Regions from separate parts of the Caldisalinibacter kiritimatiensis genome, predicted to be linked through region 1. Evidence: a T-box and tRNA genes for the amino acid it is inferred to sense, from the RefSeq annotation. Region 1 holds a T-box; the other regions hold tRNA genes.
What was found. The T-box of region 1 lies ahead of leuS (leucine--tRNA ligase). A T-box ahead of a tRNA ligase gene usually reads a tRNA of that ligase, here a tRNA-Leu.
Positions count from the first base shown of each region.

Region 1 (3,221 bases):
TATGCTCCATTCCTCCATTATACCAATCTACTGGCATCCAATATTCTAAAGCCTCTTTGCTAGCTAATTCATTGTCATTGTGTGGGTCAGTATATCTTAAGAAATACCATGATGAACCTGCCCACTGTGGCATAGTATCAGTTTCTCTTCTACCTTTACCACCACATTTAGGACAAGTTGTTTCTACCCATTCAGTTATGTTGGCAAGTGGTGATTCTCCTGTTTCTGTTGGCTCATAGCTTTCAACATCTGGCAATTCTACTGGTAATTCTTCCTCTGGTACTGGTACCCAACCACATTTTTCACAGTAAATTAAAGGTATAGGTTCTCCCCAGTATCTTTGACGTGAGAATACCCAATCTCTTAGTTTATAGTTTACTTTTCTCTTTCCTATTCCCTTTTCTTCTAACCAGTCACTAATCTTTTCTTTAGCTTCTTTTACTCTCATTCCATTTATGAAGTCTGAGTTAACTATTACACCGTCTCCTGTATCAGTGTATGCCTCCTCTTCTACATTTCCTCCTGATACAACTTCAATAATAGGTAAGCCAAACTTTTTAGCAAACTCCCAGTCCCTAGTATCATGTCCAGGTACAGCCATAATTGCACCTGTTCCGTAAGTCATTAATACATAGTCTGATATCCATACAGGGATTTCCTTACCATTAGCAGGGTTAATAGCTTTGATTCCCTTTATTTCTACTCCTGTTTTCTCTTTTACTAACTCAGTTCTTTCAAAGTCAGATTTCTTATTAGCCATTTCTCTATATTCTTCTATTTCATCAATATTAGTTATCTTATCCTTTAATTTGTTGATTAATGGATGTTCTGGAGCTATTACCATATAAGTTACTCCAAATAACGTATCAGGACGAGTAGTGAATACCTTTAGTGCTTCGTCTTCGCCATTAATCTTGAAGTCAATTTCCATACCCTCTGAACGACCAATCCAATTCTTTTGCTGAATTTTAACTCTGTCTATATAATCTACTAAATCTAAATCCTTTATTAACTTCTCTGCATATTCTGTAATCTTTAACATCCATTGATTCTTTTTCTTTTTAACAACTTCTCCACCACAACGTTCACATTTACCATTAACAACTTCTTCGTTGGCAAGTCCTACTTTACAATCTGTACACCAGTTTATAGGGAATTCCTTTTTATATGCTAATCCCTTTTCAAATAATTTTAAGAATATCCATTGTGTCCACTTATAATATGATGGGTCAGTTGTATTTACTTCCCTTGACCAGTCAAATGAGATACCTAAAGATTTCAATTGAGACTTAAATCTCGCAATATTTCTCTCAGTAACTACTGCAGGATGTATTTTATTTTTAATAGCATAGTTTTCTGTAGGAAGACCAAATGCGTCCCAACCAATTGGATATAAAACATTATATCCTTCAAATCTTCTTTTACGTGCAACTATATCTAATGCTGTATAAGGTCTTGGATGTCCAACGTGTAGTCCCTTTCCTGAAGGATACGGGAATTCTATTAATGGATAGAATTTAGGTTTTGATTTGTCATCGCTAGCATAAAATGTACCATTTTCGTCCCATGTCTGTTGCCATTTCTGTTCTATTTCCTTGTAATTGTACTCTTTCATTAGTTTACCTCCTTTTATTTGGTTCTTAGGCTACAGTTCTTAGCTCTTAGCCTACAAATTACAATTAACTCTTTTATAAAAATAAAAAAACCTCCGTCATTTAGAGACGAAAGGTTTCGCGGTACCACTCTAATTGGCAATAGAATACACTTATTACCCACTCGACAAGATAACGGATTGTACCGGTTAAGGCTACTAATATTTCACCTTAACAGCTCTGGGACGAGTTCGGTTAATAATTGTACTACCTCGCACCAACCGGTAGCTCTCTGAAAGCAATCATTTAACCTACTACTTCCCTTCTTCGCGTTTATATTCTATTATTGTATAAGCTTTGGGATATTATAACAAATTATTCAAGCTAAATCAAATATTTTTATCTTTTTCAATTATTAATTATACATATACTTATATAATACTACAACCCAGTATTTTAATCTAGTTTAAAAACATTTAATCCTGATTCTTCATCATATATTCTATCAGCTTCACCTGCTAACACATCAACAAACATCTCACATGTTCCACTGATAACTGCTGAATTTAAGTGTCCTCCAATAGCTGTATTATCTTCCCCTGCTATAGTGATGTGTAAATGTATATAAACTTCACCGTCCATTGTAGAAATATTACCATTAAGTCCTGTTATCTCATAGTCACCTTCATACTCCTTAGAATAATACTTTTTCTCATCAGACTTAAATAATCCAAGGATAATCTTATCAGCAGCCCCTATAGCTGTAACTGAAGCTAATCTAATATTTTCTTCTTTACAAAACTTTTTCAAACTCTCAACTACTTCTTCACCCTTATCAATTCTCACAACATACTTATTATCAAACTTTTTATAATTCATAATACCCCTCCTATTTTTTATAAATGCCTAACTACATTTCTAACCCATTTCTTTGAAATTATCCTGGGTATACCTATAGAACTTTTAACAACCTCTTCAATAGAAACCAACGCTACCACCAAATAAATAGGTAGCCTCCAGTACAGTGCACCTATAAATGCCAATGGTACTCCTACTCCCCATACACTACCCATTTCAAGAAATAGTGAATATTTTGTATCTCCACCTCCCCTTAAAATACCTACTACTAATACAGTATTGAACATTTTAAAGCTCATAAAAATTGAAATTACTATTAAAGTTCTATATGCATTTTGATACATATGTGGTGATGTATTAAATAATCGCAATATAAAAGGTGATAATAAAAAGAGACTTAATCCTAGTATAACACCTACCGCTGGAGCCAGTATGGAATACTTTTTAGCATACTGTATAGCCTTTTCTTCATTTTCTGCACCTATCTCGTTGCCTATCATTACAGCACATGCATTACCAAGCCCCATAGATACAACCATAAACATGTTTTGTATTGTATTTGCAATCTGTACAGCCGCAAAGGCTTCAGTACCTATTCTTCCATATGCAATAAAATACATAGTAATTCCTAAAGACCAAAAAGCCTCATTTAAAATCACCGGCATAGTAGTTTTAAAGAACCTAATAACAAATTGCTTCGATATATCTATCATTTCATTTATCTTACCTGCTAATACACCTTTATTAATATAAATAGTTCCTGTAAGTAAT
Region 1 is NZ_ARZA01000070.1:5,664-8,884, forward strand. It holds gene leuS (leucine--tRNA ligase) at 1-1,615, opposite strand, end outside; T-box leader at 1,715-1,929, opposite strand; gene L21TH_RS03515 (PPC domain-containing DNA-binding protein) at 2,049-2,471, opposite strand; gene L21TH_RS03520 (MATE family efflux transporter) at 2,489-3,221, opposite strand, start outside.

Region 2 (3,221 bases), on a different contig from region 1:
TTCATATTTTATTTTAACAGTAACTGTTTTTATTAGATAATGAGATTTTTTTATTCTCTTTGTTATATCTAAGGCATATTGATTTACTGCTTTCCGTAGTATATTAATATCTGATACATCTTTTGAAAATGTATTTTCTTCTCCTATAGATTGGCTCTTAACCCTCCACTCTACAGGCCTATTGTCAATGCCTTTAGAAAACTCAATCAATTCTATACCTTTCTTACCAAACTTCTCAATCAAAATATTTTTATCATAATTCTTTAAATCTTTGATTTTATATATACCTAGTTTATTTAGCTGCTCTTCTGTTTTTGGTCCCACACCCCAAAGCTTTCTAACTGGCAAAGGGTCTAAAATCTTCTCTACATCGTTTTTATTAATAACTGTAAAACCATCAGGTTTTTCCATATCTGAAGCTAATTTTGCCAGAAACTTATTATTTGATATACCAACAGATGCAGTTAATCTTAGTTTTTGCTTAATTTCTTTCTTTATTTCTTTTGCTACTATTATAGGATTTGAACCTGTAACATCTATAAAGGCTTCATCTAGTGAAATTGGTTCGATTTTGTCACTAAATTTCCTAAAAATTTTGTGTAGCTTCTTTGAAACTCTCTTATATTTTTCCTTATTTACTGGTACTATAATTAATTCAGGGCATAATATTTTCGCTTTCTTACATGACATTGCAGACTTTACTCCATATTTCCTTGCTTCATATGATGCCGTAGACACAACCCCTCTTGAATTAGGATTTCCTCCTACAGCTATAGGCTTATTCCTTAACTTTGGATTATCTCTTTGTTCTATTGATGCATAAAAGGCATCCATATCTACATGTATTATTGCTTTATTAGCCATAAAATCACACCCTATTATATATATTAATTATAACATAAAATGAAGTACTAATCACTGTAACCATTTTCTATATAAACAACAAAAGCGACGATAAACGTCGCTAAAAAGCTCTATAATTAGTTCATATACATACAAATTCTGTTTCTACCTTGTTGTTTTGCTCCAGAATACATAGCTCTATCTGCATAAGATAAGAGTCTACTAGGTGAATTTCTTTTTATCTACTGTACCACTTCTCTAAGAACTTTATCACCTTCTTAATGTACATAAGTATCATTAATTAGTTTAAAGTGAGAAAACTTTTACATATTAAACTAAGTTAAAGGATACTTTGTAATGAATCACTTAACTTTGGTATTTGATTATTATCATTTTTTCTCATAGTTTTCACAGTAGAACTATCTATGAATACAGTCATAAGCCCAAGAACTAAAACTAGTGCTAGAACTAACCAAAACATACCCTTTTTCATTATAAGCACCTCCTTGGATTAAGCAGCTTATTTTTAAATACTTCTTATATATAAACTCTTACTAATTGTTTATAATGAAAACTAATATACTTTATTTTTCATATAAAGTTTATGTTATTACTCATTTTTTTATACAAAAACAACTTCCTCTTCTTCAATTCATTTGTTAATGGCTCCTATAAGTAAATTATTTATGTTTTATTGTATGCTATTTCACTCACCAATTCTTTCATCACTTTTTACGCAATAAAAAAACTGCCCTTTACGGACAGTTAATTTGTAATATTATGTATGGTGCCGTGGGCGGGACTCGAACCCGCACGGGACTAACCCATAGCGCCCTCAACACTACGTGTCTGCCAATTCCACCACCACGGCAATTTTGGTCGCCCAAATAGTATAACGCTTTTTATTTATTATGTCAAGCAGCTTTATTGCTTATCTTCATTGTTATCTTTTTTGTTATCTTCTTGATATATTTCAGGAATAAACCATTCTTCTATGTTATAGTAAATATTAAATGACTTAGGTTGTATTTCTCCGTGAATTTTATCATTTACAAGAATTGCCGATTCTTGAAAAAACAAACTTATATAAGGTAAATCTTCTAATAAAATTGATTGAATCTCTTTATATACTGACTTTTTCTCATTTCGTGAAGGTGCTTTAAAAGCTTCGATTAATTTTTTATCCATCAGCTCATTATTATATTTAATAAAATTTGTTCCATATTCAATTTGAGATGAATGAAAAGCAAAAGATAAATCAGGAATATAAGATAGATTCCACCCAGTTAATACTATATCAAAATCTCCATTAGCTATTTTGGTTTGTACATTTTCCCATTGAGTATTAATCATATCTTGAGTTAAATTTTCTTTATTACTAGAATCATAATCTTTGATAACTTTAATTCCAACCTCAGTTAAATTATCAGCAATCATATCTGCTGTTGCTTTTCTTAATCTATTGTAAGAATTAGTTAATAAGTTTAAAGTTAGTTCTTTTCCATTTACATCTTCATATATACCATCTTCATCTATATCAGACCATCCTGCTTCCTCTAATATATCTCTAGCTTTATTAACATTGAAATCAAATTTATTTAAGTTTTCATCAACAAGCCATGAAAAAGGAGGTATAGGTAAATCTGTCTTAATAGCATGGTCTAAATATACTTTATCTATAATCTCGTCTTTATCTGTTCCATAGGCAATCACTTCTCTTAATACTTTACCTTTTTCACCAGTAAATATCTCCTTACTAAAATTAAATCCTAAAAATTCGTATCTTTGAGTAGGATACTCAAAAACTTTCACTTTATTATTTTGTGCATATTTCTCCCAATCTACACCTACTGATACTGCTAAATCTATCTCTCCTGCTTTAAGAGCCGTTAAAGCCAATCTATCATCTGCTAAAACTTTACCTATAATTCTACTTATATACGGTTTTCCTTTCCACCAATTTTCATTTACTACTAAAGTAACTGATTTTAACTTGTTATATGTTTCAAATTTATAAGGGCCTGTTCCTACAGGCTTAAAATTATCTAATTCAAGAGCACTTTCATAAGCTTCTTTTATATTTATTCCATCTTCTACAAACTGATGTCTCGGCAATATAGGTAAAACAAGACTCTCTAATGCATTACTATAACTTCTATCAAATATAATTTTTAAATTATATTCATCTATGATTTCAACATTCAAAATATGTTCTAAGTCACCAGGCTTTCCTGGTTTAAATATACTAGACATCATTTCTCTATAAACAGAATTTTGGGCTCCATACTTTATAGTATCTAAAGTGAACTTTACATCTTCTGCTGTAAATTTTTCTCCATCATGCCATGATACATCTTGTCTAAGTTTTATATTAATAA
Region 2 is NZ_ARZA01000236.1:45,536-48,756, forward strand. It holds gene dinB (DNA polymerase IV) at 1-864, opposite strand, end outside; gene L21TH_RS14360 (hypothetical protein) at 1,184-1,336, opposite strand; tRNA gene L21TH_RS10735 (tRNA-Leu) at 1,629-1,714, opposite strand; gene L21TH_RS10740 (peptide ABC transporter substrate-binding protein) at 1,768-3,221, opposite strand, start outside.
Region 2: it has a tRNA-Leu gene. The T-box ahead of leuS (leucine--tRNA ligase) is inferred to sense a tRNA for this amino acid. The anticodon was not compared.

Region 3 (3,221 bases), on a different contig from region 1:
GAAATTCTGCATTTATTGGAAAAGGTGTAGCTTTAGTTAAATATACAGGAGTTAAAGGTAAAGCACATAGTAATGATGCTAATGCAGAATACATTGCAGAAGTTAGAAGAATATTTAATGAAAATGAAGTTGTATGGCAAATGGGTGAACTTGGTAAAGTAGACCAAGGCGGCGGTGGAACTATCGCATATATTTTAGCTAATTATGGAATGGAAGTTGTTGACTGTGGAGTACCAGTATTAAGTATGCATGCTCCATATGAATTAGTAAGTAAAGCAGATGTTTATATGACATATAAAGCTTATAAAGCTTTTTATCAAGCGTAAAAAAATTGCGGCTAATTAGCCGCAATTTTTTATATAGAAGAACTTTTATTCTTAATAAATTCAATCATAAATTCCTTAAAGGCTTTAGTTAAAGGAGATAAATGTCTATTGTTGTGGAAAACAAAATAAAAATTCCTTGTAAAAATAAATCCTCTTATATGGTATGGTCTAATAGTCCCTTCTTCTATTTCTTTTTTTACAGCTCTTTCAGAAACTATACTTATACCTATGCCTTTTTCGACAAATCTTTTTATTGTTTCAGTATCTTCTACATAGGCTACTATATTTAATGAGTTTAAAGCTAAGTTATTTTCGTGTAAAACTTTTTCAATAAGGTGCCTTGTTCCAGAACCTTTTTCACGCAAAATAATTTTCTGATTTAATAAAAAATCTTTATCCAATGTTTCATAAGGTTCCCAAGGATAGTTATTATTATTTGGTGTAATTACCACTAAAGAATCTTCTATTAAGTTTATATATTCAAGATGTTTAGAGTTATACTTAGCTCCTACAATACCGAAGTCAGTATTTCCTTGTAATATATTATCAGTTACAGTTTTAGAATCATTATGGGAGACTGTAAACGTAACATCAGGATACTTTTTACTGAATTCTTTTAATAGATGAGGCAAAACATATTGCTTAGGAATAGAGCTTGAGCTGATTTCCAAGTGTCCTTCAATTTTACCTTTATGTACGCCTAAATCAAATTCAGCCATTTCACGCATGTTAATAATATTTACGGCATATTTATAAAGAATTTCACCAGCATCTGTCAAAGTTATCTTCTTACTTAATCTGTTTATAAGAAGAGTACCTAATTCTTTTTCTAAATTTTGAATATGACTAGTAACTGTTGGTTGTGTAAGATAAAGTTTTTCAGCAGCTCTAGAAAAACTTTTAAGTTTAGCGACTTCAACAAAAGTTTCTAGCTGTCTAAAATCCAAGGTCATCACCACTTTCAAATTTTCTATTACCATATTATTGTAAAAATTATTTTTTGTCAATTGGTGATGGATATTTGTAACAAAATAAACCCTAGGTCATTACAACCTAGGGTTCTCAACTGGTGCCGAAGGTGGGACTCGAACCCACACGGTATCGCTACCACCGGATTTTGAGTCCGGCGCGTCTGCCAATTCCACCACTTCGGCATATTCATTTTTAGTGACGAATTATATAATAACATAATCATAACAAAAATGCAACCTACGAAAATTATATGAAAATCATGGTATACAACCATAATCCTAGATAAATTGCAATTAGATACTATAAGCTTTTAGATGCTTTAAATGATATACTAATATATAAGAATATAAATAGGCAGGTGAATTTAATATATGGACCCAATAACGCATGGAGTAATTGGGCTAGGAATATCTGCATTAAGCGGACAACCTATAACTTTTGCTAATCCTATTGTAATAGGAAGTGTTATAGGGGCAATGTCTCCAGACATAGATATTATAGCTAAACATAAAGGAGATTATGCATATCTTAAGCATCATAGAGGCATATCCCATTCTATACCTGGCCTTATAACCTTAGCAGGAGCTATATCTTTATTATTAAATCTAATATTTAAAGATTATAGTTTTACCCATATTTTTATATGGACTTTTCTCGGGTGTTTATCCCACAGTGTATTTGATATGTTGAATTCATACGGAGTTAGGATACTTTTGCCCTTTAATAAAAAGAAGCTTGCAATGAATTTGCTTATGTTATATGACCCATTCATAATAATTCTTAGCTTTGGTTTAGTGGTTTTTAAAGGTGACGTTAAATTAAAGGCAATATTAGCAGCAACATCATTATTGGTATATCTATGTTTTAGACAGGCTATGAAAATAAAGGCCCGTAAGTTATTAAAGAATAAATATAGCAAATACTATAAAATTAAAAAAATAAGTGTATTACCGGGATTAATTAATCCTTTAAAATGGGATTTTATTATTGAAGCAAAACATCATAGCGTAGTTGGAGAAATAAATTATTTAAATAACAAAATTAAAATAAAGAAAAAATTAAGAAAAAAATATACTGATTTAATACGTCATATTAAAAATACAAGATTAGGTCAATACTTTTTAGATTTTACCCCTATTACTCATATAAGAATTATAGAAAGAAGAGATAAAATAACTTTACATCTTATTGATTTAAGATATTTTATAAGAAATGATTTTATGCATCATGCAACTATTATTCTAAATGAAGATTTAAAAGTTATTAAGGAAATATTTCATCCCTATAATTATAACAATAAAATTTTAATAAGTAATGAAGAAGCTTCTTAAAGTCTACCTTTGGTAAACTTTTATGCTTGTCTAATAATATCAAAATTTGCATATATTAGCATCTCTCGAAATATTTATTCTATATACTTACTTTTTTCGAGGGGGCTAGAGAATGAACAGAAAATTCATTATTGTAGTATCAGCTATGCTAATAATATTTTTTTTAGGCAATAATTTAAGTTATGGTGTGAATGTAGAAAATACTAAAGAAATAATTGTTAATATACCAGAAAGAACTTTATACTTATTAGAAAGTGGTGAAATATTAAAAAGTTATCCTGTTGCAGTAGGAAAAAAGAGAACACCCACTCCTGTAGGACGATATAGAGTGCTAAATAAAATAGTAGACCCATATTATGTTAAAGGCGATATACCGGGAGGAAGTATTTATAATCCATTAGGAAGTAGGTGGCTAGGTTTTAAAATACATTATGGGATTCATGGAAACAGTGATCCTAGCTCTATAGGAAAATATATTTCTGGTGGATGCATAAGAATGCATGAAAGAGACGTTCAAGAGTTGTATGAAAAAGTACCTATATCAACACCTGTTACAGTGACATATAATCTTATGAAAGTTGAAAAAGATGTT
Region 3 is NZ_ARZA01000236.1:57,389-60,609, reverse strand. It holds gene L21TH_RS10795 (aminopeptidase) at 1-326, shown strand, start outside; gene L21TH_RS10790 (selenium metabolism-associated LysR family transcriptional regulator) at 356-1,306, opposite strand; tRNA gene L21TH_RS10785 (tRNA-Leu) at 1,394-1,480, opposite strand; gene L21TH_RS10780 (metal-dependent hydrolase) at 1,670-2,629, shown strand; gene L21TH_RS13850 (L,D-transpeptidase) at 2,742-3,221, shown strand, end outside.
Region 3: it has a tRNA-Leu gene. The T-box ahead of leuS (leucine--tRNA ligase) is inferred to sense a tRNA for this amino acid. The anticodon was not compared.

Region 4 (3,221 bases), on a different contig from region 1:
CCTGAACCTATTTCTAAAGTTTGGTTCTCAGCAGTTCCTCCTTCAAATTGTTCTCCATCAGCAAATCCTTTATAGTCTATAGTTAAAATGTCTCCTTCTTTTACTGCTCTATCTTGTACTTCAACTAATCTAGCATTTCTTTCTTGCATTCTTTTAATCTCTTCTTCTACATCTTCCTCAGTAACATTATACTCTACTTTTTCAACTTCTATTCCTTTATAGTCTCCTAATTTAACTTCTGGCTTAACAGTAACCTCAACTGTAAATACTACTGGTTTATTATCTTCTAATTCTTTGATATCAATAGAAGGTCTGTCAATTGGCTCAAGTTCATTTTCTTCAATTGCTTTATCATATGCTTCAGGTAATACTATATTGATTGCATCTTCATAAAATATACCTTTACCATATCTAGACTCAATAATCTTTCTTGGAGCTTTTCCTTTTCTGAATCCTGGTATATTAAATCTCTTTCTGTTTTTTAGATATGACTTTTGTACAGCCTCTTCAAATTTTTCTACATCTACCTCAATTTCTAAAGTAACTTTAGTATTTTCTTTGCTTATAACTTGTGATTTCATATCTTTTTTCCTCCTTATCTTATTTCTTTTAAATTTGAGATTTTGGTTAATCTATATAAGTTCACCTCATATTAAGTCAATGGTAAATATTTATTGCAAAGCAGACTATATGTAATATAACAGAAAGCATTTAACAATACTTTGTTAGTTAGTAGTTTTAACTGAATTATTGGTTCCTAGCTCTTAGTTCTTAGAAAAAATCTTTTTATACTTAATGTCCTAAAGAACTTATAAATAGACTTATAAAAAAACGCCCAGAATAACTAATTATCAACTTTTTTCAATCAATTCTTTAATAACAGCTGATAAACAATTTAGTTTTACTTCTTACATTTTCTATTTTATTTTTCATTTATTACTACATTTTTCTACATCCCCGTCCAATTAACCATTATATTATACCATAAATAATTCTAATATCCAACATTGATATTAACTATAATAGAACTGTTTTATGCACTACCTAATTTACCACCAGAAAACTATAATATTCATTTATTATTCCAATCTATTTACTTTTATAATATAACAAAGTCGACTTCGTCGATTTTGTTAGTTAGTGGTTAGTAGCAAGTAGTTAGTAGCTTTAAAATTATATTTTATTCACAAATTTAATTTAATTATGATTTTCTATGTGTGTGTAAAAAAAAAAACAATGGTTGAACCATTGTTTTTTACTGGTGCGGGTGGAGGGACTCGAACCCCCACGCCAAAGGCACTAGATCCTAAGTCTAGCGCGTCTGCCAATTCCGCCACACCCGCATATTCACTTGTTCGAAATATTATCGACAACTACTATTATAAAATCTTTTTATAATAGTGTCAAGATATTTTTTTTGATTTTTTCTTGGCATTTGATGTAAAATATGTATAACATAGAATTTTCTTGTCAATAAATGATAATAAATTCAGCTTTTCGCTTTTCGCCATTAGATATTGACTAAATTACGTGAAAGGAAACGTAAGTAAACGTGCTAAAAGACGTGTTAGTTGTTAGTGGCTAAGAGCCAAGAACTTAGAACTAACAGCTTATAAATAGAGGTGAAATTCATGGATGTAATTTTAAAATTCAAAATATTTATAATTTTTGTTTTAATCGCTGCGTTAATTATTGTATCTATACTTTTTTATATTATAGTGGACATGCATATGATTAGTAAGGAAACTTCTAAACTAGCTAGTGATAACATTAACTTAATAGATTATAATTATAATTCAATAACTGAAACTATAAATAATATAAAAAATATAAACAAATATATAAATGACCCATTATTGCCTAATAAAATTTCCCAAGTAAATAAATTAAAAAAGTATATTGATATTAATAATAAAGAAGATTTAGAAAAAGTATCAGAAATAGTAAATTCCACTCCTTTAGATTTAATAACTTCAAGTATAATTGTAAGCTATTGCAATAAACTAGACATTCCCCTCTCTCTTATGTTAGCTCTTATTGAGCATGAAAGCAATTTCAAACAATATGAAGTAGGTAAAAACTTCGATAGAGGTTACTGTCAATTAATACCCGAAACAGAAAAGTGGTTAGCTCAAAACTATGGTTATATATTAGATTTAAAATATGACAAAAACAATATATATAATCCAGAATATAATATAGGATTAGGTGCAATATACCTTTATATCCTGAAAAACGCTTACGGTGATAACTATCATAAAATACTCTCCGAATACAATAGGGGAGTTTACAATTTAAAAAAATATTATGATAAACACGGTACATATGTAACTTCATATTCCCGGTCAATATTAACAAAAGAAAGAAGGTATCAGCACATAAACGAATAACGGCCTACTAAGGGCCGTTCATTTTTAATATTCTTCCATTAATTTTCTCATTCTATCTAAATGTTTACGGTCTTCAGATAAAATCTCTCCTACTAGCTCTCGGGACTCAGAATCTAAATCTCCTCTGACTACTTCCTCTGCCATTTTTATACCTTTACCTTCTCCTTCATAGGCTTTCCTTAGAATGTGAGGTGCATCATCACGAACAGAAAGATCCATTTTTAGCATAGTATCTGCCATAGCTCCTTTAAATCCTGTTTTCTCCCTTGGCATGTCATCATAATTTTGAATTCGCTCTGCTAGTAATGCTGCGTGTCTTCTGTGATCTTGTTGAATATTTTGAAATTCATTTTTTAACCTTGGGTCATCTATATGGTTTATAAAAATGTTGTACCCTTCTATTGCCATATATTCTCCTTGAAGTAAATTATTAAGAGAATCTAGAATTTTTTCTTTTTCACCCATTACTTACTCTTCATCTCCTCTATACACATTTTCATTACATTCTTAGTATTTCCTTCAGTATATTTATTATTAGTTATCCTTTTTCATTATATTAAACTGGGTGAAATAATCCTTATTTTTTATTTTTAAATAAACCTTGCTATAATCTATCTCAAAATTCATTATAGATGACTTTAAATCTATGTTTCTTAATAAATGAATAGTGCAAATATTATTTTCATTCGTTTTGCAAAACCTCACTATTATGTTTTTTACTACTGGTAACTGAAATCTGGAAACTAAATATTCTGGCAAATCCTCCATAACTACATTTAAAGTTCTATCTTCTAATGGAATAATTATATCCATATCTTCTTCAGTTTCCCT
Region 4 is NZ_ARZA01000262.1:8,356-11,576, reverse strand. It holds gene tig (trigger factor) at 1-581, opposite strand, end outside; tRNA gene L21TH_RS11810 (tRNA-Leu) at 1,260-1,343, opposite strand; gene L21TH_RS11805 (lytic transglycosylase domain-containing protein) at 1,632-2,390, shown strand; gene L21TH_RS11800 (DUF2383 domain-containing protein) at 2,415-2,855, opposite strand; gene L21TH_RS11795 (hypothetical protein) at 2,925-3,221, opposite strand, start outside.
Region 4: it has a tRNA-Leu gene. The T-box ahead of leuS (leucine--tRNA ligase) is inferred to sense a tRNA for this amino acid. The anticodon was not compared.